One region of the Bradyrhizobium sp. USDA 4454 genome, then DNA from elsewhere that is predicted to be linked to it. Evidence: riboswitches for the same ligand, from Rfam matches in the RefSeq annotation. Region 1 holds a riboswitch; each other region holds the start of a gene.
The links. Region 1 has a riboswitch for cobalamin ahead of ACVIW0_RS34905 (TonB-dependent receptor). Riboswitches for the same ligand answer to the same signal wherever they lie in the genome.
Positions count from the first base shown of each region.

Region 2: linked by a shared signal. The riboswitch ahead of ACVIW0_RS06860 (ribonucleoside-diphosphate reductase subunit alpha) and the one ahead of ACVIW0_RS34905 (TonB-dependent receptor) in region 1 are both predicted to bind cobalamin.
Region 3: linked by a shared signal. The riboswitch ahead of ACVIW0_RS24005 (DUF1636 family protein) and the one ahead of ACVIW0_RS34905 (TonB-dependent receptor) in region 1 are both predicted to bind cobalamin.
Region 4: linked by a shared signal. The riboswitch ahead of metE (5-methyltetrahydropteroyltriglutamate--homocysteine S-methyltransferase) and the one ahead of ACVIW0_RS34905 (TonB-dependent receptor) in region 1 are both predicted to bind cobalamin.

Region 1 is NZ_JBTRCN010000001.1:7,489,363-7,497,438, forward strand. It holds gene gspD (type II secretion system secretin GspD) at 1-1,098, shown strand, start outside; gene ACVIW0_RS34895 (tetratricopeptide repeat protein) at 1,175-1,648, shown strand; gene ACVIW0_RS34900 (PepSY domain-containing protein) at 1,641-3,128, opposite strand; gene ACVIW0_RS34905 (TonB-dependent receptor) at 3,131-5,413, opposite strand; cobalamin riboswitch at 5,520-5,714, opposite strand; gene ACVIW0_RS34910 (CobW family GTP-binding protein) at 5,801-6,778, opposite strand; gene ACVIW0_RS34915 (amidohydrolase family protein) at 6,726-8,076, opposite strand, start outside.
Region 2 is NZ_JBTRCN010000001.1:1,472,608-1,480,683, forward strand. It holds gene ACVIW0_RS06855 (radical SAM/SPASM domain-containing protein) at 245-1,126, opposite strand; cobalamin riboswitch at 2,490-2,705, shown strand; gene ACVIW0_RS06860 (ribonucleoside-diphosphate reductase subunit alpha) at 2,803-4,740, shown strand; gene ACVIW0_RS06865 (ribonucleotide-diphosphate reductase subunit beta) at 4,731-5,804, shown strand; gene ACVIW0_RS06870 (cytochrome P450) at 6,391-7,629, shown strand; gene ACVIW0_RS06875 (hypothetical protein) at 7,913-8,076, shown strand, end outside.
Region 3 is NZ_JBTRCN010000001.1:5,128,852-5,136,927, forward strand. It holds gene cobN (cobaltochelatase subunit CobN) at 1-3,208, opposite strand, end outside; gene cobW (cobalamin biosynthesis protein CobW) at 3,208-4,242, opposite strand; gene ACVIW0_RS24005 (DUF1636 family protein) at 4,239-4,613, opposite strand; cobalamin riboswitch at 4,706-4,916, opposite strand; gene cobO (cob(I)yrinic acid a,c-diamide adenosyltransferase) at 4,953-5,606, shown strand; gene ACVIW0_RS24015 (cobyric acid synthase) at 5,618-7,066, shown strand; gene cobD (threonine-phosphate decarboxylase CobD) at 7,110-8,075, opposite strand.
Region 4 is NZ_JBTRCN010000001.1:1,705,817-1,713,892, reverse strand. It holds gene ACVIW0_RS07725 (hemerythrin domain-containing protein) at 1-573, shown strand, start outside; gene hemN (oxygen-independent coproporphyrinogen III oxidase) at 1,068-2,420, shown strand; gene metE (5-methyltetrahydropteroyltriglutamate--homocysteine S-methyltransferase) at 3,137-5,482, opposite strand; cobalamin riboswitch at 5,581-5,782, opposite strand; gene ACVIW0_RS07710 (nodulate formation efficiency C protein) at 6,913-7,827, shown strand.

The sequences.
Region 1 (8,076 bases):
GCCGGCGGCCAATCGAACAATCCCAACAATCAAGGCCAGGGCAACAACGCCGCGCTGGACAGCGGCCGCGGTGCCGGCGGCGGCAACGGCCAGCCGGTCATGCAGGACGTCCGGATCACGCCCGACGTCGTGAACAACAATCTGCTGATCTATGCCGACCAGGCCAACTACCGCATCATCGAGTCGACCTTGCTGCAGATCGACGAGCCGCAGCTGCAGGTCGCCATCGACGCCACGATCGCCGAGGTCACACTCAACAACACCCTGTCCTATGGCGTGCAGACTTATCTCACCAGCCAGAACCTCGGCCTGAAGCCGAACACCGGCTCGATCCTCAACACCCAGGCCACCGCGGCGCCCGCGACCACCACGGACGCGACCACCGGGATCGTCAGCGCCGCAGGCTCGCTCACCAATGCCTACATCAACCAGGCCTTTCCCGGGTTCAACTTCCTGATCGGGAACGCGACGCAGCCGAGCCTGATCCTTGATGCGCTGCACGCCGTCACCAGCGTCAAGGTGCTGTCCAATCCCTCGCTGGTCGTGATCAACAACCAGGTCGCGACCTTGCAGGTCGGCGACGTCGTCCCGGTGTCGACCGGCAGCGCGACGGTGCTGACCACCAGCAACACGGTGGTCAACACCATCGACTATCGCAACACCGGCATCATCCTGAAGGTGTCGCCTCGCGTCAGCGTGAACGGCACGGTGCGGCTCGACGTCGAGCAGGAGATCAGCAACGTTCCCCAGAGCAACGGCAGCACGGTCAACCTGACGCCCACGGTGTCGGAACGGCGGGTCAAGAGCCAGATCTCGGTGGCCAACGGCCAGACCGTGCTGCTGGCCGGCCTGATCAGCGAACAGCAGAGCGGCGCCCGCAATGCGCTTCCGGTGCTCGACCAGATTCCCGGCCTCGGCGACGCTTTCGGGCATCAGAGCAACGGCACCCAGCGCACCGAGCTGATCATCTTCATCCGCCCGCAGATCATCCGCAACGGCACCGACGCCCAGGTCGTGGCCGAGGAGCTGCGATCGAAATTGCGCGGCAGCATCGCCACGACATCGACCAATGCGCCGATCACCACCAGTTTCCACTAAGCGGAGCGACAGGATGCGCCGCATGCGTGCGCCACGGAAAGGCCTCTGCGCTTCGCTTGCGGTCGCGCTTTGGGCCATGAGTGCCTCCGGCGCCAGTGCCGACAGCCTGGCGCGCGGAACCGCCGCCTTCCATCGCGGCGACTACGTCAGGGCATCCCGCGAGCTCGCGCCGGCCGCCGAGCGCGGCAATGCTCGCGCCCTCGGCCTGCTTGGCTTCATGTATGAGCACGGTTTTGGCGTGCCGCAGGCCTATGACGCCGCCGCCGATTGCTACTACCGCGGCGCCGTGCAGGGCGACCCGTTCGCTCAAGCCATGCTCGGCCTGACCTACGACAAGGGCCACGGCGTTCCCGTGGATTTCGTGCTGGCCTACAAATGGCTCAACCTGGCGGCGGCCCGCGCGAACGGGCGGCAACGCGATGCCTATCTCCGCTTCCGCGATGCAGTCGCATCAAAGCTCTCGACCTATGAGATCATTGCCGGTCAGCGCTTTGCACTGGGATGGGTTCCCGACCGGCCGGCGGCAGACGTGCACCTGACGGTCAAGTAGCTCCCCAGGCGCGGGTGACACGGGTCTCCTTAGCGCGGCGCAGCCGACGCCAGCCGATCACGATGCCGCTGATCGAAACAATTGTGCCGACCGCTGACAGCAGCCAGACCACAGCATCGCGCGCCGGCCAGTAGTACAGCAGCAGCGGGAAGTCGAGACTGTGCAGCGCATTGAACAGCCAACGGTAGGACCGCCGGTTGTCGTCACTGCGGTCGAGAATTTCACCAGTAACCGGGGAGATGTGTAGCCAGGTCTGCGCCGGATCGTCGAAGCCGATCCGCAGCACGGGAAGCTCGCGCGCCTGGTGCAGCGTGTACCAATAGGCATCGGGTTCATCGAGTTGCAGCACCGAGGTAACCGCGGCGCCGGGCATCGCGCGCCGGGCGGCGGCGATGATCTCGTCCCGCGCGAGCGTCGCGGGCGCACCGGTCGAGGGATCGGCGAGGCTGCGACGGCCTTTGCCGTCGTCGAGCATCATCAGCTTGCGATCGCCAATCCAGACGAAGCGCGCCTCCGCCGCCGGCACCGACGGCGACGACCGGAAGTCCGCGACGATGCCGGGCGCGTCATGGCCGCTATAGGCCACCGCGATCTCCCGGGTGACGCCGCGAGCGGAGAACGCACCGCCGGGATTGAGCGACAGCCAGCCGCTGAGCATCCAGGTTAAGACGAAGATGCCGCCGATGAGACCGGCGATGTGATGCCAGGCCATCCAGCCGCGATACGGCGAGATCGCGCCGCTTGCGTAGCGACGCACCAATCGCAACCGGAGAATGCCGATCCAGAAGCCGGTGACCGCGACGACGAGGCACGCGCCCGAGATCCACAGCACCACGTCCCGCCACAGCGGGCCGTCCTTGCGCAGCACGGTCGGATAGATCCAGTGCGGGATCGAGCCGAGCCAGTTCCAGATGCGCTCGCGCCGCGTGGTGTCGAGCGCGATCTCGCCGCTGGGCGAGGAGACGTAGAGCTCGGTGACATCGGGATCACCGAGGCCGATCAGATAGAGCGGCCGCATCGGATCGAAGCGTGCGGTGACCGACCATTGGTCGCGCGTCACCGTATCGCGCAATTGCGGCCGCACCGCATGCGGATGATGGCGAGCGACCGCGAGTGCCTGATCCGGCGTGACATGGTCGATGACAGCACCGTCGATCGCCGAAATGGTGACGGCGCCTCCCTTCCAGCCGGTCACGCGATAGACTGGCGTGTCATCCATCATCGCGAGACGGAGATCGCGGGGATAATGCTCCATCTCCGCGATCGCCATCGCCCGATCCGGCGTGACCTGCACCTTGCCCCACGAAATGACCGGGAGCGCGGCAAGTCGCTCGCTGTCGGTGAGGCGCGGAAACGCCACATACATCATGACGAGGCCGGAGATGAACCACATCGCGAACAGCAGACACGTCGCAATGCCGATCCAGCGATGGATGACATACAGCCATCGCCGCCCGCGCCGGATCAGAGCGTTGCGCATGATCAGAACTTCACGTTGACGGACAATTCGGCGGTGCGCGGCATGCCGAGCAGCCACTGTCCGGTGCCGTTCGCGGTGACCGCGTAGACCTTGTCGAACAGATTGTAGACGCGGAACGCGACCGTGGTGCGGTCATCCGGTTTCCACCTGATGCCGCCGTTGACGACGTTGTAGCCGGGCCGCAACTGGGTGTTGGCAAGGTCGGAGTACATGGCGCCGACGATCTGCACGCCGCCATAGACCGACCAGTTGGGCGCGAAATCCCAGGTCAGCCAGACGTTCGACACCTGCTGCGGCACGTTGACCGGAACATTGCCGTTGTAGCTGACGATCTTGCCGCCGACCACCTGGCTGTTGTTGTCGTACCGGGCGCGCAGCAGCGCAAGATTGGCATCGACGCGCCAGCCGTCGTTCAGCGCGAGCCCGATCGAGCCTTCGACGCCGCGGGATGATTGCTGGCCGATCTGCAATGCCAGGCCGGCGGTCGGATTGCTCGGATCGGGAATCGTCAAGCCGGTCTTGACGATCTCGTAGCCCGCCAGCGTCCACTCGCCGCGGCCGCCCCAGAACGACTGCTTGACCCCGATCTCGGTCTGCTTACCGGTCGCGAGTTGAAAGGTCTTCTGCGAGGTCGACAGCGAGATCAGGTTGCTGACCGGATCGACGCCGACCGCATACTGACCATAGAACGCGAGGTTCTTGATCGGCTCATAGACGAGGCCAGCGCGCCAGCTGGTGCCCGACAGCGTGGTCTCAAAACTGTTCGCCGGCGTCTTGTAGTCCGTCCGGTCGACTTCGGGGCGGTCGTACCTGACGCCTGTCACGAGCGACAATTGATCGGTCAGCGACAGACGATCCTCGGCGAACAACGCATACTGATTGACCATCGCATTGAAGCCGGGCGTGGTCGCCGTCGTGGTCGCGAAGAACGACCCGGGATCGAACACGTAAGGATTGACCGCCGACGCGCCGCCATAGGGCGAGTTGTTGGTGTGGGTGAAGTCGATCCGGTTGACGTCGAACCCGGCGACGAACTGATTCGCGAGCCCGAACACATGACCGCTGAAGCTTGCATCCATCCGGTTGCCGAGTTGCTCCTGGTCGTGGAAGATCTCGATATAGCTCGTGCGATCGATCAGCCGGGTGTTCGGATTCCAGGTGTAGTTCTCGATGTCGCGCCAGTGCCGCTCGCTGGTCAGGTAATACAGCGTGTTGTTGAGCTTGATGCCGTCGATGACGTCCCACTCGGTCTTGAACTGGGTCCAGCTGTCCTGGTAGCGGATCGCGCTGTCCGATGCGTTGTAGTTCTTGGAGCGCAGCGCGTCCTGGATCGCGCCGCCAACCAGCGGCGTGCCGAAATAGCGCGACGGGCTGCGGTCGCCATAATCCTCGGCCAGCGTGAAGGCGAGATTGTCCGAGGCCTGCACCCGCACGGCGGCGGAGACCACCGCGTTCACGGTCTTGTCGCGATCGACCCAGCCGTCCGACATGTTGCCGGTGGCGTTGATGCGATAGGACACATTGGGATTGACCGGACCGGCGCTGTCGACCGAAAGCCGCCGCGTCATGTTGCTGTCGAGCGAGACCTCGGCCTCGTTGTAAGGTGTGCTCTGCGGCTTCTTCGGGATCACGTTGATAACGCCGCCGATCGCGCCTTCGCCGTACAGCACAGAGGCCGGGCCGCGCAGCACCTCGATGCGCTGCGTCGACCAGGTGTCGTAGGGGAACGTCAGCGTGCCGGAGCCGATATAGAAGCGCGTGCCGTCATACAAGGTCATCACCGAGTTGCTGCCGGCGAAGCCGCGGGTGCTGAATGACAGGCCGCCATTGCCGGGCGCCGGTGTTGCGATGAACCCGGCCGCGTTCTGGGTAACGGCATCGAGCACATTATGCTGGCCGCGTTCGGCGATGGTCTGCGCCGTGACGATCTCGACGCTGGCCGGCGTCTGTAGCGGCGTCAGGTTGAGGCGGCTGCCGGTGCTTCCTTGCGTGGTGGCGTTGAGCGTCGGCGATGCCGTCCCCGATGTGCCCGACGCTGCAGCACGCGGTGGGCCGTCCGCTGCCGCTGACGGCGCGGGTCTGACGCGCGGCCGCGACGCCGCCGCCAGGTTCTGGCCTCGCGCCGCAGGCTTCGGCTTCGCTGAGGCCGAGGGTGCGACCTCGATCGGATCGAGCGCGGTGGGTGGCGGTGTTTGTGCTGAGCCTTCGGCCGGCAGCAGCAGCGATGACAGGGAGCAAACGAGACCGAGGCGCCATTTGCGCGCAACGGGAGCGGACGGAGACATGAAAACGACTCGCGGTAACGTGGCACGTCACCGCGAACGCGGACAGGGCCTTGCCGAAAGGGCAGTGCTCCGATCCCACCAGGACGCCCCCGCCCGATGTGCTCGCGTGTGACCACGACTGACGGCAGGTCTCCTGGCTCACGGGTCATCGCCTGTCGACGCCTTCCCGGACTGAACAGCCCAGTGGCAAATTGACGAAAGGCTCGCCGTTTACAGTTGCGGGGACAGCTGCGGCATTGGGGCACCCCCGCACCGCATTCCCTTTTGATCCCCGAAGGGAACCGTCGGCAAAAACGATAGGTGGTGCGGGATGGGCTGTCAATTGGTGGGCCGTGCATCCTTCGAGACGCCGCTTCGCGGCTCCTCAGGATGACGGGAAACTCCGCTTCACTCCGCTTCGACGCATCCCTGCATCACCTCATCGATCTCGGCGCGCGAGAGCGCACCCATCTCGGCGATGAACACGATCCGCGTGCGTGGCACGCCTGCTGCCGGCACGCCGCCGGCAGCCAAGGTCGCGCGGCCGCCGGCGAGTTGAAATACCGTCAGCCGTCCGGGCTGCTCGACCGTTTCGAACAATCCCTTCGCGCGCGCCAGCTTCGGCGCCAGTTTGCCGATCGCCTGCTGCAAGCGCGGCAGCCGCACCGGCCGCTCCGATGTCCAGCTCAGCGTCTCGAACCGATCGGACACCGGCCGTCGCGGTGCGGTCTCGCGCGGCGCCGGATCGAGATCCGCGGGAAACAGCAGCTCCGTCGGCACCTCGCCGTGCAGCGCATCGACGATCACCGCCGCCGGACGCACCGCGCGCACGGCGTCGCGGATCGCGGCGCACGCGGCTGCATCGGCCAGATCGACCTTGCTCAGCGCCACCACATCGGCGGCCCGCAGCTGCGCGCGCAGCAGCGCATCGTCCAGCGCGGCCACCGGCTGCGTGGCGTCGACCACGCACAGCACGGTCTCCAGCGGCGCCTCCCGCCAGATCACGGGATCCATCAGATTGCGCACAATGTCCGAGGGATCGGCGATCCCGCTGGTCTCGATCACGATGAATTCGGGACGCGGATCACGCCGCAGCAAATTGGCGAGCGTGCGCAGCAGGTCGCCTTCCAGCGTGCAGCAGATGCAGCCATTGCTCAGGCTGACCACGCCATCGCTGCTGCCTGCGATCAGCTCGGCGTCGATGTTGATGGCGCCGAAATCATTCACCACGGCGGCGATGCGCTTGCCTTGCGCATGCGCCAAGAGATGGTTGACGACGGTGGTCTTGCCCGCCCCGAGAAAGCCCGCGACCAGCAGGATCGGGACCGGCACCTCAGCCCCCGGTGACGGGCCGGCGCACCGGCCGACCGGGACGCGCCGCGACATCGAGCACGCCATCATTGATCAGCGGCTGGCCGCTGACCACGAGGTGGCGCACGCCTTCTGCCGGACGGTTCATCGCCGAGAAGGTCGCGCGATCGCTCAGCGTCTCGTAGTCGAACACCACGACATCGGCGTCGGCACCCGCCTGCAGCCTGCCCTTGGCACGCATCGCCGGCGTGCTCGCCGACAGGATCTCGGCCGGGATCAGCGCGCATTTGCGGATGCCCTCGAGCAGCGACAGCTTCTTGCGCTCGCGCACCCATTCGCGGATGAAGCGGGTGAAGCAGCCCGCAGAACGCGGATGCGAGGTGGCATCATCCGGCAATGGCCAGGCATCGCCGCTGTAGGGGCGGCCGTCCGACAGCGTCCACGGCATCGCGTCGGAGGCGATCGCGCCGCCCGGATACAGCACCGCCATGTCGAGCAGGTCGCGGTGATGCGAATTGTTCTCGATATCGAGCACATGCCACAGCACCAGCGCCGAGGGATCTGCGGCTTGCGCAGCGAGCAGCTCCTCGCGGCTGCCGAAACGGTGACCGTCGGTCACACGCTGCACCGAATCGTAACCGAGGCCGTTGCGCTCCTCGAACTTCGGATCGCTGAAGAAGGTCGCTGCCAGCACGGTCGAGCCGGTGCCGTAGGGATAGGCTTCCACCGTGATCGGCAGGCCCTGCGCCTGCGCTTTGGCGATCAGCGCGACACAGCGTTCGATGTCGGTCTTGCTCGACGAGTTGAAGTGGCAGATGTGCATATGCGCACCAGTGGCGCCGGCATAGCCGATCAGGCGGATATAGGCCTCGGCCGCGCTCTCGGGGTCGATGCGCGACATGTAGGCGACGTGGGTGAAGGTCGGCACCGCATGATTGGCGGCGAGCTGGCACACCGCGGTTAATTCCTGCACGCCGGCGCCCGGCGCATAGGCGTTGAGGATGCCGATGCCGATGCCGCCCTCGTTCAATCCATTAGCGAGACGCTCGAGGATGCCGCCGACCTCGCTTTCGGTCGCGACGTTCTCGATCCAGCGGCGATCGCGCATCGCGGCGCCGAACGATTCCAGCGAGCTTTCCGAATTGGATCCGGTCATCGCGCCGATCCGCGCGAACGCCCAGTTGGCGGCGGCACCGTAGTTCAGCACCCGCCCCTGCTCGGCCTGGCGCTTGTACCAGGACGCCACCGGCAGCACGCCGGCCTCGAGGTCGAGCGATGTGGTGACCCCGTCGAATGCCTGCATGCGGTCGGCCGGAATGGTCTGGCCATGCGCGTGCAGGTCGATGAAGCCCGGCGCCACCACGAGCCCGGTC
Region 2 (8,076 bases), 6.0 Mb from region 1:
TTGCTGAACACGGCAAGGGCTTTTGGATCAATCGAGAGGCACGAGATCAACCGCGAGGCCGAATCGTTCGTCATCCTGCCGGAAAAGCATCTACCACCTCCAGTCGCACCAGTTGAACATAGGCGATCCTCGGGGCTCTCTTACGGGCGGGCCCCGGCTCGTGCATTTCGCCGAAGCGCGCTCTGATCCGCCTTCTGGCACGAGTCCAGCTGGTGCGGCGAGCTTCCATTGGTATCGCCATTCCTCACAGCGCGCGGGCAGGGGCCCTACAGCATTCCGGCTCCGGTTTGGCAAATTCACACGTCCTGCAAAGTAGAAAGCCATCCGTACCGTTCATGCGGTCGGCGATTTCGCTAAAGATCCGGCCTTCGAACAGATCTTCGTACTCGTCGCGCAAAAGATTCCCAATGACATGACGCCGCTCAAAATCCATGCAGCACAAGGTAACATCGCCGTTTGGAAGAAGGACATTCCGATGTTGCTGTTTCCCATTGCATGTCAAAGTGCCGGCGATCGGCTGCCGCGGGGTGATCATTTTCGGATCTATATGTCCTCGCCTGCTACTCAGCGGCCGCAAGCGTTGCAGCTTTTTGGCGGGGATTACATCGGCTAGATCAGGATGGATTTTACCCAGGATCACAAATTGAATCGAGGGAATGTTTGCCTCAATCAGTCGGCGCATGACATTGATGTAGTTTTTTCCGACGAGGCGGCTGTTCATATAAGTGCCATCGTCGGGAACGTGCACGACGAAAGTCTTGAATCGGAGCATTTGCAGACGTCGAACGTCAGTCCTGTTCATTCCAACAAGGGTCGTGAAGATCCGGACGTCGTGGCCGCGTGCGTAAGCATGCTCAACCATCGTGCTGCAATGCGGATGCAACCAGGGTTCCGAATATCCGGAAAAACTAATGCCAGTAGCTGTCGGTACGCGTGAGAGACATTGCTTGAAATCCTGAACACCCAGATGCTTGGCTTGGGATACGGGCCTTTGGCGATCTGCAAACTTGTCCTGGGAGCAATAAGAACATCTGACGATGCAGCCGGTGGTCGTGGTTATCTCCAATACCCGATGGCCGGGCTCAACCACACGCAACTCTTGTAAGACCCTAGGGTATGCCGTCATGTATCTGGTCCTTTCAGGTGCCGGAGCAGGCAATTGCCGCAGATCGAGCGCAGCTAACGCAGCGTCGCGTCTTGCCTGAAACGATCGCAACCGGAGTTTGGACGTTGGGCCAGATGCCTTGAATGAAGCCCGTGCCTTGCCACGCTGGTTTCGACAACAGGCTACAGGAGGACCCGTACGGCGCTCCTCTCTCTGGGTGTCGATTGCCGCCTACCACCATGTCTGCGCCTAGCATCCTCCTTTCCTCCAGAAACACGTCAGCTCGACAGCTCTTAATGTTGTCGAGGAGAGCCGCAAATCGGGCTCCGGGAGGTGCTCGATCCTGAGGACCACATCATCTCCGTGTCGCCGGACCGCGCAGTCAATCGCCGACATGAGACCGCCCAGAGGCGACATACGTTGTTCCGATCGGGTCCGAAATGCCAAGCTTGTTTGCCAAACAGTCGTGGCTTGCGCCGAATCCTGCAACATGACGTCGGGTACGATTCAAGCGCGTCGGGCGTGATCCAGCACGGCCCTGGAGGCTTTCGCGCGTTGCGAAGAGTGCTCTGGGTCGCGATGAGAGGCGCGAACGATCCGGAAATCCTGATGGACGCGGCCGAGTAGGACCAACCTGACTTCTTTGGGCACCGAACAGTAGGCGAAGCCTTTATCGGCAGATCGCGAGAATGGGCCAGACAATTGGTCCGCTACAAACATGCACCGGGCACGTGCCGAATTGATCAGAAGGGCGGCGACCTAGATGCGCCGCGACCAAATCGATCTGCTATGCGCGCCGAACAGCAGCTGTACTGGCTAGAAAGATATTGACCAGGCGATCTCGGTGGGACGGACCTGCTCCTTCATTGTGAGACAAGGCTTGCGCCGACGGTAAATTCACGAAGGGAGCCGGTTTCGTCGCGCTTACAGCGGCTTAGCCGCTGCGAGCTCGATGAGCTTTCGTGTTCTTCAGGGCCCTCAGCCGTTCGAGCAGCGAGATCGCGCGGGGAGCGTCGTACGTCGAGGAGCTGACTGCGTCGGCTACGTCCATGATAGCTTTCCAGCGCCTTAGACACGATTTCATCTGGATCGTTGACGCTGATAGCTTCGAAGATCTTGAGCTGAAGATCCGCTCATACTCATCGGAACGGAAAAAACGGTCTCAGAGCCTTTGGTAGGATCTACGTTCCAGATCAGCATAGACTGATGAATGGTCGGCCGGATTTCTGGATTGATTTGCCTGAACAGCCACAGGTGGACGTGTATGGATATCGGAACATACCGGTGCTCGGCGCCGGCCGCTCCATTCATTGACTTCGCGGTGTCCTCTTCTGAAGCTTGATGTACCCCAAACGAGACTTGACGAATCTCGGCATGTGACGCCTAGATGTAGATCTGTCATGGTTCTTCCATCCTTTATCTTGTAGGACAGGAAGCTAAGAGGGAACCCGGTGCGCCGAACGGCTACTCCGGGGCTGCCCCCGCAACTGTAGGCGGTGAGCGGTTGTCATCATGGGCCACTGGCGCAGAAACGCGCCGGGAAGGTCGACAGCCGCAGCGACCCGCAAGCCAGGAGACCTGCCGCGACAGAACAAACGTCCTCGGGCGGGGTGCCCCGGTGGAGCGCTTGCACTGAGGGACGTTTGTCTCCCTGCAAGTCGTCCGCGGCCCCGGCTCCAAACATCGCGGGGTTGCCGATGTCGCCGTCTTTTGATTTCGATCAACAGGGTCACCTCGTTACACCATCCAGTGTGCGGGCAGCGCACGCACAGGCAGAGCTTGCCCCGCTTCAGCGGTCTGTTGCGCAGCCTCCATCGCTGGCCCCGCTGCCGCGTCCCCTCGCGCCAGCTCCAAAGCCGTCTGACCTTGCCCTTGATCGATCGCGCGACAGCCTCCTGACATCGTTCGGCAAGCTGACATTGACCGACCGTTATCTGCTCGCGGGCGAAGGCGTCCAGGACATGTTTGCGCGGGTATCGTGCGCGTTTGCGGACGATGTTGCACATGCTCAGCGTCTATATGATGCAATGTCCCGACTGTGGTTCATGCCGGCGACGCCGGTGCTCTCGAATGGCGGCAGCTCGCGTGGTCTACCCATTTCATGCTTCCTCAATTCGGTCTCGGATTCGCTCGAAGGTATTGTCGGCGTCTGGAACGAGAACGTCTGGCTTGCCTCCAACGGCGGCGGCATCGGTACCTACTGGGGGAATGTTCGCTCGATCGGCGAGAAGGTGAAGGGCGGTGTCACCTCGGGCATCATCCCGTTTATCCACGTCATGGACGGCCTGACGCTGGCGATCAGTCAAGGCTCGTTGCGGCGGGGCTCGGCGGCAGTCTATCTCGATGTCCAACATCCCGAGATAGAGGAGTTCCTTGAGATCCGGAAGGCGTCCGGCGACTTCAATCGTAAGAGCCTCAACCTGCATCACGGCATCAACGTTACTGACGAATTTATGCATGCCGTGCGAGCCGGGACAGCGTTCGCGCTTCGCAGTCCAAAGACCAGCGAAATGGTTCGCGAGATCGACGCTCGCCAGCTGTGGCAACGTATCCTTGAGAACCGGCTGCAGACCGGCGAGCCTTATCTCTTGTTCATCGACACCGTGAACCGCGCCCTTCCCAAGCACCAGCGCGACCTCGGCCTCAAGGTCTCAACCTCCAATTTGTGCAGCGAAATTACCCTGCCGACCGGCATCGATCATCGCGACGAGGAGCGCACCGCGGTGTGCTGTCTCTCATCGCTCAATCTCGAGACATGGGACCGGTGGAGCGAGGAGCCGGGCTTCATCGAAGACATCATGCGTTTCCTTGACAACGTGCTCACCCACTTCATCACGGTGGCGCCGGAGGGCATGAGACGTGCCCGCTATGCTGCCCTACGCGAGCGCTCCGTCGGCCTAGGTGTCATGGGCTTCCACTCGTTCCTTCAGGCCAAGGGCATTCCGATGGAGAGCGTCCTGGCCAAGTCGTTCAATCTGAACATGTTCCGGAAAATCCGGCGTGATGCCGACGCGGCGTCGGTGACGCTCGCTCGCGAGCGCGGCCCTTGCCCGGATGCGCTGGAACGCGGCGTGATGGCGCGATTCAGCCATAAGATCGCAATTGCGCCGACCGCCTCGATCAGCATTATCTGCGGCGGCACGAGCGCTTGCATCGAGCCAGTCCCGGCCAACATTTACACCCATAAGACATTGTCTGGCGCCATCTCGGTGCGCAATCCGCATCTCGCCAGGGTACTCACGGCCAAGGGCGCCAACACCCCGGCGATATGGCAGTCGATCATAGCGCACGAGGGATCGGTCGCTCATCTCGACATCCTCTCGGAGCACGAGAAAGCGATCTTTCGCACCGCTTTCGAGATTGATCAGCGCTGGATCATCGAGCTCGCCGCCGACCGCGCGCCGTTCATCTGCCAGAGCCAATCGATCAACCTCTATCTGGCGGCCGACGTCGATAAGTGGGATCTCCATATGCTGCATTGGACGGCATGGGAGCGCGGATTGAAAAGCCTCTATTACTGCCGTTCGAAGTCGATCTCGCGCGCAGCGTTCGCCGGCAAAATCAGCGGCCGTGACGAGGCGGAACGACCGCAGCCGCAGCGCACCGACTATGAGGAGTGCCTTGCATGTCAGTGATTGACCTCTCGGCTGTCGATCCGCGCACGTTGATCGGCAAGGGACGGGTCGGCCTCCTGGACTCGACCGGAAGCTATGACGTTGATCGCTATGGCTGGGCTTACGAGTTCTGGAAACGTCAGCAGCAGACCCATTGGATGGGCGAGGAGGTTCCGCTCGGCTCCGACCTCAAGGATTGGGCGTCGGATCGTGTCACTGCCAACGAGCGCGCGCTGCTCACCCAGATATTCCGCTTCTTCACTCAATCGGACATCGAGGTCGGTGACAATTATCTCAAGCGCTACATTCCGATTTTCCAGCCGCTCACTGTGCAGATGATGATGGCTGCCTTCACCAATATGGAGACCGTCCATATTGACGCCTATGCGTTGTTGCTCAAGACGCTTGGCATGCCCAAGGCCGAGTTTGAGGCATTCCGCGGCTATGCGCAGATGCGCGCCAAGGCTGACTACATGCACCAATTCGGCGTCCATACTGTGGCCGACGTCGCTCGCACGCTGGCCATGTTCGGCGCCTTTACTGAAGGCATGGCTTTGTTCGCGAGCTTTGCCATGCTGCTTAACTTTCCGCGGCACAACAAGATGAACGGCATGGGACAAATCGTGAGCTGGTCAGTGCGCGACGAGAGTCTCCACTGCGAGGGCATCATCAAGCTATTTCACGAATGGCACCGCGAAACTGGCGCGGTGACGCGCTCCGTTAGCGACGACATCATCGACGTCGCCAGGACCATGGTGAAGCTGGAGGAAAACTTCGTTGATCTCGCCTTTGGTCTCGGCGAGATCGATGGCATGCGCCCTGAGCAGATCCATGCCTATGTCCGCTATGTCGCCGATTGGCGGCTGACCCAGCTCGGGATTGCCCCGGTCTTCGATTTTTTTGAGGCTGGTCAGAGCGGGTTTACCCAGCTCAAGCCGCATCCATTGCCCTGGCTGGTCGAGATCCTCAATGGGGTCGAGCACGCCAACTTCTTCGAGCAGCGCGCTACGGAGTACTCCAAGGCAGCAAGCCGCGGCAGCTGGGACGGCGAAGAGGGAGTATGGGCTACTTTCGGCCGTATCTAGCACGAACGCAACAACGCTTTTGCTCTTCGATTCTGGTGCACCTAGGACTTTTCGCGAAAGTCCGCTGGAGACCGCGCAGGAAGGCCACATCGCGTGACATCGATCTGGTCCGCTCGAAATGATTATCGCGGACCCGTGACAGCAAAGCCGCTGGATCTGGCGCCACTCACCATCAGTCGCTCAGGTCCTTATGCTTGTGGAGGATCGGCCGTTCTGGCGTCGACAGAGCAGGCAGTCGATAGTGAACCTGCGCACTCGGTCGGTGCTCAAACGCGTATGTGTTGCGAGTTTGACAAGCTTAGCCTCGCGGCATGCGGGTGGCGGAGCTGCGTTCTGAGCTTGCGCCCCTTTACAGCGCAGCCCTGGCGCCGAACCATGGGATGATGGCTCTCGGCCAGCCACAAGCAGATCGATATGGAAAGTCAATGCGGTTCTGACTGCCGGAAATGGTAGGAGGGGCCGGCTCGCGCTTTGAGATACTCTGTTGGAGCGAGGACATGCTCGCAATCAACACAAGAGGACGGTCGTGGAGAGCGACTATGCGGACCCGTATGCTCTCGAATGAACAAAATCTGCGGAGACCATCATGAAAGCCAGATCGGCACGTAGAGCCGATGAGGCGTCGAGTATCCCGCTGAGCAAGCTGGATGTTAGCGAAGCCAAGCGCTTTCAGGATGATAGCATATGGGGGTACTTCGAGCGGCTGCGAAGGGAGGATCCCGTTCACTACTGCCAAGATAGCTGCTATGGCCCCTATTGGTCCGTCACGAAGTACCGCGATATTGTCGCGGTGGATACAAACCATAAGGCATTCTCGTCAGAACACGGTGTCACGATCGTCGATGTGCCTGACGAGCATTGGACCCCGAGCTTCATTAAGATGGGTCCTCCAAAACACGCCGGGCAGCGCAATACCGTAAGTCCGATAGTTGCACCGGATAACCTGGCGAAGTTTGAAAGTCTGATCCGCTCGCGGGTCAGGGTGATTCTGGACGGGCTGCCGCGCAATGATCCGTTCAATTGGGTGAATATGGTCTCGATCGAGCTGACGACGCAGATGCTTGCCACGCTCTTCGACTTTCCCTTCGAAGACCGACGGCTCCTGACCTATTGGTCAGATGTAGCTGTCACACCTCCGAGAGCCGGCCATGCCATCGACAGCTGGGAAAAGCGAAGGACAATCCTGTCCGGATGTCTTGAGTATTTCACGCGACTTTGGAACGAGCGCATTAATGCCGAGCCGCGGCTGGACCTGATTTCTTTGATGGCACATTCGCCCGACACGCGCCATATGAAGCCGGATGAGTTTCTCGGCAATCTGATCCTGCTGATCGTCGGAGGCAATGACACCACCCGCAACTCGATGACCGGCGGCGTCTTATTCATGAATCAGTACCCCGGCGAGCTGCGAAAACTGCGCGATAACCCTGCGCTCGTGTCGAGCGCCGTGTCGGAGATTATTCGATACCAGACACCGATCGCCCATATGCGCCGCACCGCCGCGGCAGATTGCATTCTGGGTGGCAAGCAGATCAGCAAGGGCGACAAGGTCGTTATGTGGTATATCTCTGGCAACCGAGATGAAGAAGTTATCGAGAATGGCGACAGCTTTGTGATCGACCGCAAGAATGTGCGGCAGCATCTATCGTTCGGATTTGGTATCCATCGGTGCGTTGGTCGGCACCTTGCGCAATTGCAGTTGAATATCCTCTGGGACGAAATATTGCGTGCAGGGCTAGACGTAAGCGTTGTCGGCGAACCCGAGCGAATCGCATCTAATTTCGTGCGCGGCTATTCCTCACTTCCAGTGCGGATTGCAGCCTAGTCCCTGATCGCGTCGGCGGCCGGCGGCACGCGGTGCGGTTGGGCTCGTCTTGAACCGCATTCGTTGACGCCGCTAGCGAAAGCGGCTTGATCGGCGCCAAACAATCGCTGCATGTCGCGAGCCGGTCGGCAATCAGGCAGGCGTTGACGAGCCCGCGTAAGGAGCGACAGTTGAGCCGGCCCGGCGCCCTGCAGGCGCCGGATAAGCGAAAAAGGCAACGCCAACGGTGCCCCCCAAATGCCCTATCTCCGGGCCTCCTGGATAGCTGCAACGGTAAAGGCCGATGAGCTTGATATTGAAGATTGTAGCGGTGGCAGCGATTTTCGTTGGAGAAGCGATTTCGATCATCGCCGAGTTGATTGCCTCAAGGCGGTTTGGAAAAGCCGGCGGGGATGTGACAATGCTCTTGCCGATGTTTCTGCTGATATCTTTCGGTGGCATCCTTCT
Region 3 (8,076 bases), 2.4 Mb from region 1:
GCGTCTGCCAGAGCGAGGCATCATGCAATCGGGTGAAGCAAGTGTCGATCGCAGCCAGTGCCGCCGGATTCTCGCGCGCCATGAACGCGCGAACCTCGTCATTGCCGAGCGTGGCGTCGTAATAGAGGTCGAACAGATGCGGCGGGACCGCGCCGGCGAGATGCGCGAACGCAGCCATATGTTCCAGCGTCGCTGATATCTCGGCAGCACCACGGAAGCCATGGCGCATCATGCCGGCGATCCATGCCGGATTGGCGGCGCGCGAGCGCACGACCCGCGAGATCTCCTCCATCAGTGAACGGGCATGCGGCTGATCCGGCCGCGTCGCATCGAGGTGATAGAGCGACGGGGCTTTTGCGCCGAGCCGCCGGGCCGCGGCGGCGATGCCGGCCTCATGCGCGGCGTAATCCGCGGCCAGCAGCAGATCGGTCTCCGCCAGGTCCTGGGTATGAACAAAACTGTCGGCAGCCGCGAGCCTGGCTTCGATGCCTGTGCGGTCCGGTCGAATCTCGCCGTCGGAGGAGATGGCCCAGGAGGATGCCGATAGCCAGGCTTCGCCGGCCGCCTCGCGCGCCTCCGGAGTAAAGACATCAGCGATCGACGCAATGCCGGCCCCATAGTGTCCGGGGCGCGGACCGAACACGCGCGAGATGCGCTGCCGGTAGGGATTCTCGTCCGCCTCCTCGCTGCGTTCGGACAACGCCTGCGTCGACGCTTCGAACAAGTGGGCCAGCCCGGAAAAGACGTCGCGGAACAAGCCCGACACGCGCAGCGTGACGTCGATACGGGGACGACCCAGTTCCGCCGGTGCGATGACGTCGTAGCCGACCACCCGGCCCGATCCGTGATCCCAGCGCGGCGCGATGCCGGCGAGATGCAAGGCCATCGCAAAGTCCTCGCCGGCGGTGCGCATCGTCGACGAGCCCCAGAGATCGACGACCAGTCCTTTCGGCCAATCGCCGTGATCCTGCAAATGACGACGCAGCAGCTCCTCGGCGAGTTTCACGCCCTGCGCATGCGCCGACGGCGTCGGCACCGCGCGCGGATCGACTGAAAACAGATTGCGCCCGGTCGGCAGCACGTCGCTGCGCCCGCGATAGGGCGAACCCGATGGTCCCGGCGCGATACGCCGCCCCGCCAGCGCCTCGCGCAACGCGGCCCGCTCCGCGTCGCCGCACGCGCCATGCCCGAACACATGCAGGCCGTCGCCGAACTGGCTTTCCTTGAGATCACAGACGAAACGATCGATCTGCGGGATAGCTTCGGCTGCGGAGACCGAGGCTGCGAGACCGAGATCGTCCTCCAGACCGGCGATCCGCGCCTCCTCGCGGATCGCGGCGATCAGGCGCTGCCGCCGCGCCGGATCGAGGCCATCAGCGGTCGAATATTCATCGAGCAAGCGCTCGAGACCGCGCAAGGCTTCCGGCACCGCGGCCTGCGCCAGCGGCGGCGGCAGATGACCGATCGTCACCGCACCGATCCGGCGCTTGGCCTGCGCGGCCTCGCCGGGATCGTTGACGATGAAGGGATAGATGACGGGCAGATCGCCGATCAGCGCCTCCGGCCAGCACGCCGATGACAGCGCAACCGACTTGCCGGGCAGCCATTCCAGCGTGCCATGCGCACCCATATGGACGACGGCATCGATGCATTGCTGCCTGAGCCACAGATAGAACGCGACATAGGCATGGCGAGGCGTGCGCGAGAGATCATGATAATCGGCGTCGCGGCGAGTGGCATCGCCGCGCTCCGGCTGAACGGCGATGACCGACTTGCCGCATTCGATCGCGGCGAAATGAAAGGCGCCGTCGCGACAATCGGGATCATCCTCCGGCGCGCCCCATGCGCGCGCGAGATCGTCCAGTAACTGCCGCGGGAGGTTGGAAACCGCTGCGCGATATTCGGCGACATCCCATGTCAGTTTCGAGCGGAGCAGCACGTCGCCCAGCGACCCCACCGGCTCAAGCTTAAATCCCGCCGCCGCGAGATCGGCCAGCAACGTCTCGACCGAAGCAAGCGCATCGAGGCCCACAGCATGCGCGATCTGATGCGGACGGCCTGGATAGTTCGACAGCACAAGCGCGACCGTCTTGTCTTGGGCCGGCTTGCTCGCGAGCCGATGCCAGGCTGCGACGCGTGCAACGATGGCTGCGACGCGCTCGGCATCCGGCCGGTGTGCCAGATGCGCGAATTGCAACTCGGGATCACGCTCGCCCGGCGACTTGAAGCTCACGACGCCGGCAAACAAGCGGCCGTCGACCTCCGGCAGCACCGCATGCATCGCGAGGTCGCCGGGCGACAGACCGCGCAGCGACTCCGCCCAATCCTCGCGCCGCGCCGTGGACAGGGCGACCTGAAACACCGGGCACGAGGCCGCATCGAACGGCGTTGAGCCGTCGTCGCCCGCCGCGGAGAACGCAGTCGCATTGACGATGGCGGCCGGCGGGCGCTGCGCGAACTGAGCGCGCAGCGAATCGGCGACGCCAGCCGCCTTCAGCGAAGTGACGAAGACGCCGTGGGCATCGAATCCCTTCGCCCGCAACGCATCGATCAGCGCATCGACCGGCGCGGTGTCGCCGGCCGCCAGATACGAACGATAGAAAGTCACCAGCACAAGCGGCCGGCCATCCGATGCAGGCAGCGCCGCGACCGCACCGCGCCCGGAATCGTAGACGCCGATCTCGGGAAGATCGATTTCACCGACAATAGGTCCGGCATAGAGCCCGGACGCCAGCGCCAGTTGCGCGATCACGGCCTGCGCGGCAACGGGGCCGCCCTTGTCGCACAGCACTTTCAGGCGACGCAGCGTCGAGACCGGCAGCGTCGAAAATTCATCAAGCCGCAGATCGTCGCGTCCGTCCGCCGGCAGCACCACCAGGGCGATGCCGCGTTCCCTCGCGAGACGGTGCACCGCGGCCAGACCGTATGACCAATACGGCTCGCCGCCGATCAGCCGGATCAGGATGCCGCGCGCGTGCGAGAGCGTCCGCTCGAGATAGGTGTCGACGGACAGCGGATGGCGCAGCTCCGCGAGATTGGCGAGCCGCAGCGACGGCAGCGCGGCGCGGCCGCGCCGCCAGCCGGCCGCAAACGCCGCGAGATCGCTGTCGGAGAACGACAACACCACGAGATCGGCCGGATCCTGGCCGAGGTCCCTTGGTGTCGCGGTCTCTTCAAGGCCGCGGCTCTCGCGAAAGACGACGTGCATCAGACACCAAGCCGTGCCCTGATTGCGGCTTCATCGATATCGCCGTGTTCGCCGATCACAACCAGCTTCGACTGCCGCGGCCGCACGCCCCAGGGCATGTCGAACTGATGCCGCACCCGCTCGCCGACCGATTGCACCAGCAACCGCATCGGCTTGCCCTCGACCGCGATGTAGCCCTTGGCGCGCAGCACGTTCTGCTCGCGCGCCAGCCCCTTGATCGAGGCCAGCAGCGCATCGATATCCGTAACCTCCGGAAGATCGATCACCACCGAATTGAAATCGTCGTGCTCGTGTTCGTCCTCACCGTCGTGATGCGAGGGCCGTGATGCTAGGTCCTCTTCCGCCGCAGCCTCGAGCCCGAGGATCACGCGGGCATCGATGGCGCCGTCGACAATGGGCAGCATCGGCACCTCGCGCGTCATCTCGGCCGCGATCACTTCTTTTGCCGCCTTGATCCCCTCCGCTCCGGCGAGATCGGCCTTGGTCAGCAGCACGATATCGGCACAGGCGATCTGGTCCTCGAACACCTCCGACAGCGGCGTCTCATGGTCGAGATTGTCGTCGGCGGCGCGCTGCGCGTCGACCGCGGCCACATCAGGCGCAAAGCGGCCGGCGGCAACGGCCTCGGCATCGGCCAGCGCGATCACGCCGTCGACCGTGATCCGCGAGCGGATCTCCGGCCAGTCGAACGCCTTGAGCAACGGCTTCGGCAACGCAAGGCCCGATGTCTCGATCACGATGTGATCGGGCCGCACGGGACGCGCCAGCAACTGCTCCATCGCCGGGATGAAATCATCGGCGACCGTGCAGCAGATGCAGCCATTGGCGAGCTCGACGATGTTCTCGGTCGGGCAATTGGCGTCGGCGCACGCCTTCAGGATGTCGCCGTCGACACCTTCGCTGCCGAATTCGTTGACCAGCACCGCGAGCTTCTTGCCGTTGGCATTGCGGATCAGGTGCTGGATCAGCGTCGTCTTGCCGGATCCGAGAAAGCCGGTCACGACCGTGACCGGAACCTTGGCGAGAGTAGTCATTCGGCGGCCTCCGGCACGACGGGAAGAGGTGGAATGCGGGCAAGCGATTGCTTGCGAAAGATTTCGGGACGGCTGCGCCACGGCACGATGCCGTCGGGCGCCGCGGCATAGGCAGCGGCGCCGGCGATCACATCCCTGGCATTGGCTTCGGACAAGCGGCCATAGACATAGGACCACCGCCCCGGCGCGCTGAGCGCGACCGAGCAGCCCTGGCTGCACGCTGACAGACATTCGACGGGAACCAGATTGACGTCATCGGGCACGCCGGCCTCGACCAGCGCGGCGTGCAGGCGCGCGCCGGGCGCGGTCTCACCTTCGCCCAGCGTCTGGCCGGCGCGGCAGGTGATACAGACATGAAGTGTAACGCTCATCGCCCTTCCTGGATTGACACGGGAAGCGATGAGGCACACGAGCCTGATGTGAACAGGCCCGTTCCCCGTCGCGGAACACCCCGTCCGCCGGTCTCACAACTGCTGCGCTGGCAGGTCTCCCGGCTTGCGGAGCAGGATTTCTCCCTTCGATCCCCGCCTTCCCGATCCCTTTGGGGAATCAGTGGCTTTGGGCATCTCTCCGGTCACGGTCGCGGGGGCGGCTGCTTTTCAGGCCCGACTTGAGCCCTATCGCATTCCCTCTTCGCCTGTCATAGGACAGGAACCAACGCGGGCCCACCATTCGTCCGCGGCTCGAACTTGTCAAGCCGAAGGAACGCCATGACGTCTGAAGGAAACGGGGCCGAAGACGAGATCGTCAGCAGCGAGACGTCGCTGGACGCGCGCCACGCATCCAAGATGGCGAAAAAGAAGGTCGCCCGCGACAAGATCATGGCGACCAAGAGCGGCGAGAAGGGCCTGATCATCGTTCATACCGGCGCCGGCAAGGGAAAATCGTCCTCCGCCTTCGGCATGATCCTGCGCTGCGTGGCGCACGGCTTTCCCTGCGCCGTGGTGCAGTTCATCAAGGGCGCGTGGGATACCGGCGAGCGCCGCCTGCTGACCGGGCATTTCGGCGATCTCTGTCAATTCCACGCTATGGGCGAAGGTTTTACCTGGGAGACGCAGGATCGCGCCCGCGACATCGCGGCCGCCCAAGCGGGCTGGGAAAAGGCCAAGCAGCTGATCGCAGATCCGAACCTGCGGATGGTGGTGCTCGACGAGATCAACATCGCGCTGCGTTACGACTATCTCGCGATCGATGATGTCGTCGAGTATCTCACGACGTCGAAGCCGCCGATGACGCATGTCGTGCTCACCGGACGCAACGCCAAGGACGAATTGATCGAGATTGCCGATCTCGTTACCGAGATGACGCTGGTGAAGCATCCGTTCCGCTCCGGCATCAAGGCGCAGCCGGGCGTCGAATTCTGACAGGCAGCACCATGGCGCGCGCATTGATGATCCAGGGAGCCGGCTCGGATGTGGGCAAGTCGCTCATCGTCGCCGGCCTCGCGCGCGCTGCCACGCGACGCGGCCTGTGCGTGCTGCCGTTCAAGCCGCAGAACATGTCCAACAACGCGGCCGTCACCGTCGACGGCGGCGAGATCGGACGCGCGCAGGCCTTGCAGGCGCTCGCCGCTGGCGTCGAGCCGCACACCGATATGAACCCGGTGCTGCTGAAGCCGGAAACCGATGTCGGCGCCCAGATCATCGTGCACGGCAAGCGCATCGCGACCGCCCGCGCGCGGGAATATGCCGCCATGAAGCCGTCGCTGATGGGCGCGGTGCTGGAGAGTTTTGGGCGTCTGAAGGATCGCGCCGACCTGGTGCTGGTCGAGGGCGCCGGCAGCCCGGCCGAGGTCAATTTGCGCAAGTCCGATATCGCCAATATGGGCTTTGCGCGCCAGGCTGATGTCCCCGTGGTGCTGGTCGGTGACATCGACCGCGGCGGCGTGATCGCGCAGCTGGTCGGCATCAAGACGGTGATCGATCCCGACGACGCCGCGATGATCCGAGGTTTCGTCATCAACAAATTCCGCGGCGATCCCTCGCTGTTCGACGACGGCTACCGCCTGATCGGAGCCCGCACCGCGTGGCGTGGCTTTGGCGTGCTGCCGTGGTTCGCTCGCGCCGGCGAGCTGCCGGCCGAAGATGCGCTCGGGCTCGGCGAGGCGCGCAAGCCCGGCCAGTGCAAGATCGCGTTTCTGGCGCTGTCGCGGATTGCCAATTTCGACGATCTCGATCCGCTCAAGCTCGAGCCCGGCGTCGATCTCGTGATGGTGCGGCCTGGCGAAGCCATCCCGGGTGATGCGCGGCTCGTCATCCTGCCCGGCTCGAAATCGACCCGCGGCGACCTCGCCTTCCTGCGTGCACAAGGCTGGGATATCGACCTGCTCGCGCATCATCGCCGCGGCGGCCATGTGCTGGGTCTGTGCGGCGGATACCAGATGCTCGGACAGATCGTCGCCGACCCCGAGGGGATCGAGGGTCCTGCCGGTGAAACCCGCGGCCTCGGACTGCTCGATGTCACGACCACCATGACCGAACAGAAGACGCTGACCCGCGTCAGCGCGGTACATGCTGCGACCGATCAACCGATCAGCGCCTACGAGATCCATATCGGGCGCACCGATGGGGCGGATCGCGCGCGGCCTTTTTCATGGCTTGGCGGCCTGGCTGAAGGCGCCGTTTCTGCCGACGGGCGCGTTCACGGCAGCTATCTGCACGGCCTGTTCACCTCGGACGATTTCCGCAAGGCGTTCCTTGCACGGCTCGACATCCCCGCGGCGGATCAGCCTTATGGCGCGAGGGTCGAGAGCGCGCTCGACGCGCTGGCCGAGCACATCGAGACCCATCTCGATGTCGAAGGATTGCTTGCGCTGGCGCGCTAGGCGTTTCGAGCGAAGTGGACACCGGTTCGCGCGAACGCAACAATCAGACCGACAGTACGGCGGAAAGGCGAGACCATTCGGTTTCGCTGCCCGGCAGACCGAGGCGCAGCCAGCCCGGCTTTAGCTGGAAGACGCGCGACCATATTTGCGCACGGGCAAGTTTCTCCTGTGCAACCAGCGCATCGCCGACGTCGTAGAGACGAAACAGCGGCGTGCCGCCGACCAGCGTCCAACCCTGCACTTGCGTCTCCGTATCGAGCCTGGCGCAGTCCTCCGCCAGACGTGCAGCAGTCGCCTTGGCCCATTCCCGATCGAGCAAGGCGCGCCGCCCGATCGCGATTGCGGCGCCGGAAACTGGCCATGGCCCTACCATTGCCGCAAGCGCAACAATGTCAGCCTCGCCGCCAACGGCGAAGCCGAGCCGCAAGCCGGCCAGCCCATAGAATTTGCCGAATGAGCGTAGGATCAGGAGGCCCGCTCGTCCCGCTTCCGACGCAAGCGAGATACCGGGTACGGCATCCGCAAAACTCTCGTCGATCACGAGCCGGCCAACGCGCGGCAGCAGCGCCAGCAGGTCGTGCCGGTCATGGCGCTGTCCATCGGGATTGTTCGGATTGACGACGACGGCGATGTCCGCTCCAGCGAGTGCGGCGAGATCGGACACCTCGGTGACGTCCCAGCCGGCCGCCGACAGCACTGCAGCATACTCGTTATAGGTCGGCCCAAGGATGCGCGCGCGCCCGCCCGGCGCCAGATGCGGCAGCAACTGAATGGCGGCCTGCGCACCGCCCATCGCCACGATCGGCGCGCTGGTGCTGTAGGCCTGCTGCGCGGCGGCGTGCAGCGTTTCGATCTCGGATCGCGATGGCAGCGCGCTCCATTGCCGTGGCTCGACGTCGACCACGGGATAAGGTACCCGATTGATCCCGGTCGACAGGTCGATCCAGTCTTCCGCAGCCCCGCCGAAGCGTTGCCGGGCGACGTCGAGATTTCCACCGTGCTCTTGCATG
Region 4 (8,076 bases), 5.8 Mb from region 1:
CTTCAACGCGAATTGGAGATTTTTGAGCAAGGACATCGTCCGGACTATGAGGTGATCCGCGCGATTATCAGCTATTTCGAGGTTTACCCCGAGGTGTACCATCATCCTCAAGAAGACTTGATCTTTTCCAAGCTCAAGAGGTGCGATCCGGATGCGGCCGCAATGCTCGGCGATCTCGCGCATGAGCATCAGGAAGTCATCGACCGCTTGCACCACTTCGCTCGCGCCATTGATGGTGTCCTGGCAGATCGTGAAGTCCTTCGGCAAGACGTCGGCAAGATCGCACGCGACTTTATAGTACGCGAGCGGCACCACATGATGTGGGAAGAACGGGACTTCTTCCCCGCCGCGGTTGCGGCTTTATCGGCTCAGGATTGGGCCGAGGTCGCTTCCGCCCTCACCGATCATGGTGATCCGCTATTCAGCGAGACAGCTGAAGCGGCTTCCGACGCGCTAAGAGCCCATATTCTACAATTGGAACAAGAAGCTGAGGCCGAACGGAGCGCACTTGCGTTTTCGAGCGCGTTGGCCGGCAACCCGCGGCACAATGCGGAGAGGGATGGACCACGTTGATCGCTGCCGCATCCGGCAGGAAGTGGACATCATTTCATGAGGGCTCAAATGAAGATCGCCTCGCCGGCTTTCAGAATAAGCACGGGCGATATGCTTCTCCGCCCGACGATCGTTTGCTTTAACTGGCGGCGCAAGCGGCATGGCCGACGTTAAACGCGGTCTGATTCGAAATAATCGGCAGTAACAGGCTCGACCATGAGCATTGGCATCGCGCGAAACGGACATTTCTCAGCAGAGCTGTCGGACGTCAATTAATATCCGTTTGCTGCTTCGTTTCGTCTCGTTCTCGCTCGATTTGACCATGATGGGAGGTGCATTGCCAAGAAAGCTCATCCTTGCCGCGCGACCGCTTCATCAAATTCAAAACGTGAGGTATGCGCCGGTGGCATGACCTACCGGCCAGCCCATCAGTAACCGCGATATTTGAGGCAGCGCAAAGCTTACCATGCCCCCGTCCGATAATCGGGCGCCCAGAGAGCGAGAGAGGCATCGCAATGCGACCGGACCTAGCACAATCCTACGGGCAGCACCGAGTACCGCGCTACACCAGCTATCCGAGCGCCCCTCATTTCTCGGCATCAGTTCGGGAGCTCGACTATCAAGCTTGGCTCAAGTCCCTCGACGGCCAGCAGTCCGCCTCTATCTACGTGCACGTGCCATTTTGCCGAAGCATGTGTTGGTACTGCGGCTGCCATACATCTGTCACGAAACGCGACGATCCGATCGCGATCTATACGGCTGGATTGCGCACTGAAGCCTACCTCGTTGCAGAAGCCATTGGCCAACGACAGGCAATCTCTCATATCCACTTCGGCGGCGGCACGCCCACGATCCTGACACCTGAAGCATTCGCCGATTTGGTCGGCTCGTTGCGTTATTCGTTCGCCGTCCTGCCTGATGCTGAGATCGCCGTGGAGATTGATCCCCGCATGTTGAGCAATCCGATGGCCGAAGCCCTTGGCTATAGCGGGGTCAACCGGGCAAGCCTTGGCGTGCAGAGCTTCGACCCGGTTGTCCAACAGGCCATCAACCGCCCGCAGAGCTTCGAACAGACCGCAATTTCGGTCGAGCGGTTACGCCACGCCGGTATTTGCCGGATCAATTTCGACCTGTTGTATGGGCTGCCCGGGCAGACGGTCGATTCGTGCCTGGATACCGTCGGCAAATGCCTCGAATTGTATCCGGACCGATTTTCGGCCTTTGGTTACGCGCACGTTCCGACCTTCAAGAAGCATCAACGCAAGATCGACGAATCGACTCTGCCTAACAGCGTCGAGCGCTATCGCCAATCCGAAATGGTAGCTCACACATTGGTTGACGCTGGATACGTACGCGTAGGCCTCGATCACTTCGCCCTACCGCATGACAATCTCGCTGTGGCGGCGGAGCAAGGCAGGTTGCGCCGCAATTTCCAGGGATATACTGACGATTGCGCAGGCGCGCTTATTGGCCTCGGTGCCAGCGCCATCGGCCGGCTGCAGCAGGGGTTCGTCGCGAATGCTGTCTCAACCAAGGATTATCTCGCTCGCATCACCGAGGATCGGCTCGCGACGGCCAAGGGCTATCTACTGACTGATGATGATCGCTATCGGGCGGAGATCATCGAGCGAATTATGTGCGACATGACAATCGATCTCTCCGAGACGTCTCGCCGTCACGGCAGGGATCCGGATTCGGCCGTTGTCGATCATTCCCGGCTTGAAAGTCTTGTCGCAGATGGTGCCGTCGTGTTCGACAATGGCCGGCTTTCGGTAGCCGGCGGCGCCCGGTTTCTGGTCCGGAGCGTCGCCTCCGCCTTCGACGCTCACCTCGCTCGGTGCGGAGCTACGCACAGCGCGGCTGTCTAATCGTGTGAACGGCGGGCGTGCCAGTCTGGTCAGCCCGCACTTCAGCCACCAGTGAGTTGGCTTATCCGCGGTTCGGACCGATCTCGTGATCGTGGAGCATCCTGTTGTCCATCACTTTCGTGGTCGAGTGTCGATCTGTTCATCCATTCCAAAGAGTTACAAACCTTCGCCAGAGTGGAACGGGACAGACTGCCTGCGCAGCCAAATCAACAACAAATCACTCATGCATTGGTTGCTTGAGTAATGCTTGCTGTCGCGCTTACTCGCATGGTAGCGCCGCTTTAGCGGCAGGAAGGCGCCGTTAATTGCACTTCGCCTCGGTTGACACCAAGAGGGCCGGGCGTCGCCAGCCGCGGTCTTCGCTCGCCTCGGCAATCCGTTGTGAACGCGGCTCATCGCGGACAAACCTTAGTCTAGTTTTCCAATACTCAACTACGTTGGTCGCATACCACAGCATGATTGAGCCACGCTGAGCCGTGCTTTAACTTTGGTTCAGATTTACGGCGAATGTCCTCGCCGGCAATCGGACCATCGGCTGTCCTCCCTGCGCCGGTGGAAGTCGGCGATGTGTCAGCGTCGCTCCCCTCAGACTTAACTTTCGCCCGGCCCGCTAAACGCGGCCGGGCGTTTTTTTGTCCGAGCTCGGTCGAGATGATCGAGAGCGCAAACGCGCTATGAGCGGATCAGCGTCCTGGAGGAGAGAGCCAAGCGCAGGATCAAGGACCTGGCCGATCGGATGCTGCGCGCAGTTGCCGGGCGGCGGCGACCATATTGATCAGCGCCGGGCGAACCTCTTCCCATTTGCGCGTCTTCAGACCACAGTCCGGATTTACCCAAAGCTGCGAGTCCTGCAACCGCTGCCGAGCCAATGTTATCAGCTCCTTCATTTCCCCTGCCTCGGGAATGCGGGGAGAATGGATGTCGTAAACGCCCGGCCCGATTTGATTAGGATATTTGTAGCTCCTGAACGCGTCGAGCAGCTCCATCTTCGAGCGCGACGTCTCGATCGAGATGACATCCGCATCCATTGCAGCGATGGCGTCGATGATGTCATTAAACTCCGAATAGCACATGTGCGTATGAATCTGGGTTTGATCTGCAACGCCTGATGAGCATATCCGGAAGCTATCGACGGCCCATTGAAGGTAGGCCGCCCACTCCGATCGGCGCAATGGCAATCCTTCGCGGAGGGCCGCTTCGTCGATCTGGATCATGCCCGCACCGGCTATCTCGAGATCACGGACTTCGTCGCGGATCGCCAGTGCGATCTGCCGGCAGACCTCGCCTCTTGGAATATCATCGCGAACAAATGACCAATTCAGGATCGTTACTGGTCCGGTCAACATCGCCTTCACCGGCTTACTGGTGAGTGATTGCGCGTAGAGCCACCAATCCACGGTGATCGGCTTTCGCCGCAAAACATCGCCAAACAGGATCGGTGGTCTGACACAGCGCGAGCCATAGGATTGTACCCAACCATTCCTGGTAAATGCGAACCCGGCGAGTTGCTCGCCGAAGTACTGCACCATGTCATTGCGCTCAAACTCGCCATGCACGAGGACGTCCAGCCCAATGTCCTCCTGCCAACGCAGAGCGCGCGCGGTCTCCTCCTTGAGGAACTTGTCGTATTGCTCGTCGCTCATGGCGCCTTGCGCATGTGCTGCGCGGGCGTTACGGACCTCTGGGGTTTGCGGGAAAGATCCAATCGTCGTGGTGGGAAAGGCCGGTAGTCCAAAGCGTTTGCGCTGGATCTCGGCCCGACGGACAAATGGGCTGGCGCGCCGGCGCATGGCCTGGTCAATCGCTCGCATCCGTACCGCGAGATTCGCATCGCGGATCTTTGGTGAAGTCCGACGGAACGTCACGGCCGACTCCGATTCAGCGAGACTTTCAGCAACATTCTGATCACCCGCGAGTGCCCGCGCCAGGATCGCGAGCTCACGCATCTTCTGTACCGAAAAGGCAAGCCAGCTCTTGAGATCGGATGCAAGTCCGGTCTCGAGTTCAACGTCGACGGGCACATGAAGCAGCGAGCAGGATGGAGCGATCTGGACGCGATCCCTGCCTAGCTTCGCGATGGCGGGATCCAGTTGCTGGCGGAGCGTCGACAGGTTCGACCGCCATACATTTCGTCCGTCGATGACGCCGAGAGACATGATGAGGTCGCTTCGCCGGGCAGCAATGATCCGGTCCAACAGGTTCGGCGCGCGAACCAAATCCACGTGCAGTCCGGCAACGGTCATGTTCAAAGCTGTGTCCAGATTATCGCCGAGATCGCCGAAATAGCTCGCGACCATGATCTTGACGTCGGGTACTTCCTTGGCGAGCCGATCGTAGACGTGCAGCAAAGATTTTCGCGCCCGCTCCTCCAGATCAAGGACCAGGCAGGGCTCATCGCATTGAACCCAGTTTGCTCCCCGCTTGGCTAGCTCTTGCAGAACCTCGACATAGACCGGTATTAGCTCGTCCAGGAGCGACAGTGGCTGGAACGCAGGATCCGCACTCTTGCCAAGCTTCAAGAATGTGACCGGCCCGATCAGGACGGGGCGGGTCTGAAATCCGAGGGCTTTGGCTTCCTCGTACTCCTCGATAGGTTTTCGCGAGGACAGGCGGAACGTCTGTCCCCGACGAAATTCAGGGACCATGTAGTGGTAGTTGGTGTCGAACCACTTGGTCATCTCCTGTGCGGGCGCGCCATATCCGCCCGATCCGGGGCTGCAACTCGCATTCTGGCGGTCCCACTGTGAACCGCGGGCCATCTCGAAGTACGTCTTGAGTGAAACCGGCTCGATTTTCGACGCGTAGACTTCCGGGATGGCCCCAACCATGACAGAGGTGTCGAGCACCTGATCGTACAAAGAGAAGTCGTTGGACGGAATGACGGTGACACCGAGGGATTTTTGGCGGGCCCAGTTCGCAGCGCGCAGGCCAGATGCGTCCTCGAGCAATTGCTGTTCACTGATTGCGCCGGCCCAGTAACTTTCAAGCGCGCGTTTGAGCTCGCGTCTTGGACCGATCCGAGGCGTTCCAAGCGTGGCGACCGGAAGGGAGAGAAGAGACATAGCGCTAACCCCGTAGTTGGGGGCAAAGGCCATGGCGGACGCAAGCACGCTCGCCCGAGAGCGGCTGCTTGGCGTACCACCGGGACACCCCGCCCGTGGACGTATATGTGGTCGAGGCAGGTCTCCTGGCTCGCGGGTCATCGCCACTGTCCGGCCTTCCCAAAGCCTCACGGGCTTAAGTGACTTTGTTGGACAGCGGCTCGCCGCTTACAGTTGCGGGGGCAGCGCCGGCCTGTTCACCGGCTTCCCTCTTAGCTCCGGATCCAGCGGGACCGGAGAACCTCTACGATTTCGATTATCTGCAACAGACCTCTTCCGTCAACCTCTCAGATGACTCTCTCACGTCAATGCTGCCATCATCGGTGACTGAAATGGCTATTTGACATCGAAAGTGGACCACGAGTGGAAGCTCTCTCCAATATAGGTCTCAAAGGAATTGTCGAAGGCGCAAGTCGCGCGCTTCGAGCGTGCTGGCATTCGGTCTCTCGGCAGTCGAGAAGGGCCGCCGGGGGCAAAACGCCGCAAACCGTCAGCATGCCCGGCGCGCATGTTGATCTGCGTGCCAACCAATCCTGGTAGGCGACTTGCGGTCTGTGATGCCGATAATGCGCAGGAACGCATATCGATTCGCCTCAACGAACACTGAGAAACCCCGCAATGAAAATGGCTGTTTGGAGCGCCGTTGGCGTCTTTGCTGTCACCATCTTTGCGATCGGCCTGTTGGGGCGATTGGTGAAAGCGTTCATGAATCAATCCGTCAAACAGATGCTCTCGAGAATGTTGAGCAACTCGAGAGGAAGTTAGCGCGATACTTGATCGTTTCTCGCTTGCCGGCCCGATTCCACTGGAAACAGCGGCTCATCCAACCATGAATGCGGAGCCGAAGCAGCTGGACGATTGACTAGATTGCACCATCGTGCGCGTAGGCAGAAAACGCGCACACCATATCATCTGCCTGCCTGACGATGAGCTTCCGAACGATTCCGTACGCCCGGCAGTGATGACCGACTTTGGCATATGATCATTTGCGAGCCGATAGAGATCGCAGGCGTTCGGGTGACAACACCAGACCGGACGGTTCAAGACCTTTCAAAAATTCTTCCCGATTCCTCATTCGTAAATCTGCAACGGCCTTCGCTTGCGCCTCGAGGATCGGCTCCACAAAAGCTGAACAAGCCCGCGCGGATCGGCTGAATGGAAACATTGAAACGAGCGCCGTCGGAAAGCCAACAAACATTGCACGAATCTGGCGCGATTTGCCGGCTATTTCCTGGCACGAAGGATGCAAGCTCCGGGATGCCCAGGCTTCTCCCCCTGGGCAGGTCCAGCACAGCAGATTGAGGTTGTGATTGGCCCACTGAAGTTAGCGGCGCGTGACATCGAGGGGATAGCGCCTGCTCGCGCGGGACATCGCAGGCGCCCGCGTCACGTTGCCGCTAACTTCTTCCAATCGAGGACAGATTGAAGGCTGCCGCTTTGACGCGCAGATCAAAACCGATGGTTCGGCCGTGATGAAGAGAATGTCTGCAAGGCACGTGCATCGTCTCTGTCAATGGCTGATTTTCCTTGCTGGGCTGGTTGCGGCGGCCAGCAGTGCCCGAGCCGGCGAAAACGCGCTCGTCGAACGCGTCAAGTCAACCTGGCGAGCACGAGACGGTGAGACAATCGAGCACATTGTCTCCAAGGTCTCGAAAGTGGCGCACTTCGTCCCTCGAAACTGGGGAATCGCCGAAGGCATCGACCACACTGAGTATGTTTATCTTTCCTGGACCAGACATCAGGATAACAGTTCAGACGAACATTACGTTATTACCTGGAAAGTCGGGACCGACGGAAAGATTGAAGTTGCGTCTCCCTATGCAAAGCCCATCGAATTCGGCTGGCGCGCCCTGGCGCTTTCACTCATCGCCAGTGAAGTCACCGACGGCGAAAAAGACGCAAACCTTGGTTTTCTGCATAATCCGGCCAATTTCAACTTTGTGACGACCGCGCAGGGCAAGCTCGGAGATCTTCTCCGGCACGGCCGTTGTCATATCATCGAACCTGTTGTCGTGGATTACGTTACGGCGGCGAATGACAAGCCGACCGAGAAAGCGCACCGGTGGCGCGTTCTGCTGCTGGTGAACTGCAACATACCAGGCCCCCGCTACTTTACCGAAAATGGGGTCATCACCTTCGAGAAGCGCGAGGGGCACAATTGGGAGCCGCAATCTTTCCTTGCCAAGAGGATTGCGACTTTTCCTCCCGGCTCCTGGTTCCATCACATAGAGCCAAACGAACGGAACGCATTCAAGGGGGTGCGAAAGGCCTCGACAAATGATCGGGATGGCAGCGTTACTCCTTGAGCGCTGAGCGCCTCGGGGCGACAGCAGGCCCATGCGCTGGAGAATTGATGCGCCCAGCTATGCCAGCAGGAGGCAGGCCTCGCTCCGGCCTGCAAGCCCCAATCGGGAAAGCCAGGCATCAGGATGGCTCTTGCCCCTTCAGACGAGTAGCCGCGGCGGAACTGGTACAAAAGCCACATGCGAGCTCTCGCCAGAGCGCCATGCCATCCTTCACGGACCAAGCGAGGCGATGCTGACGCCAAGCCAGAT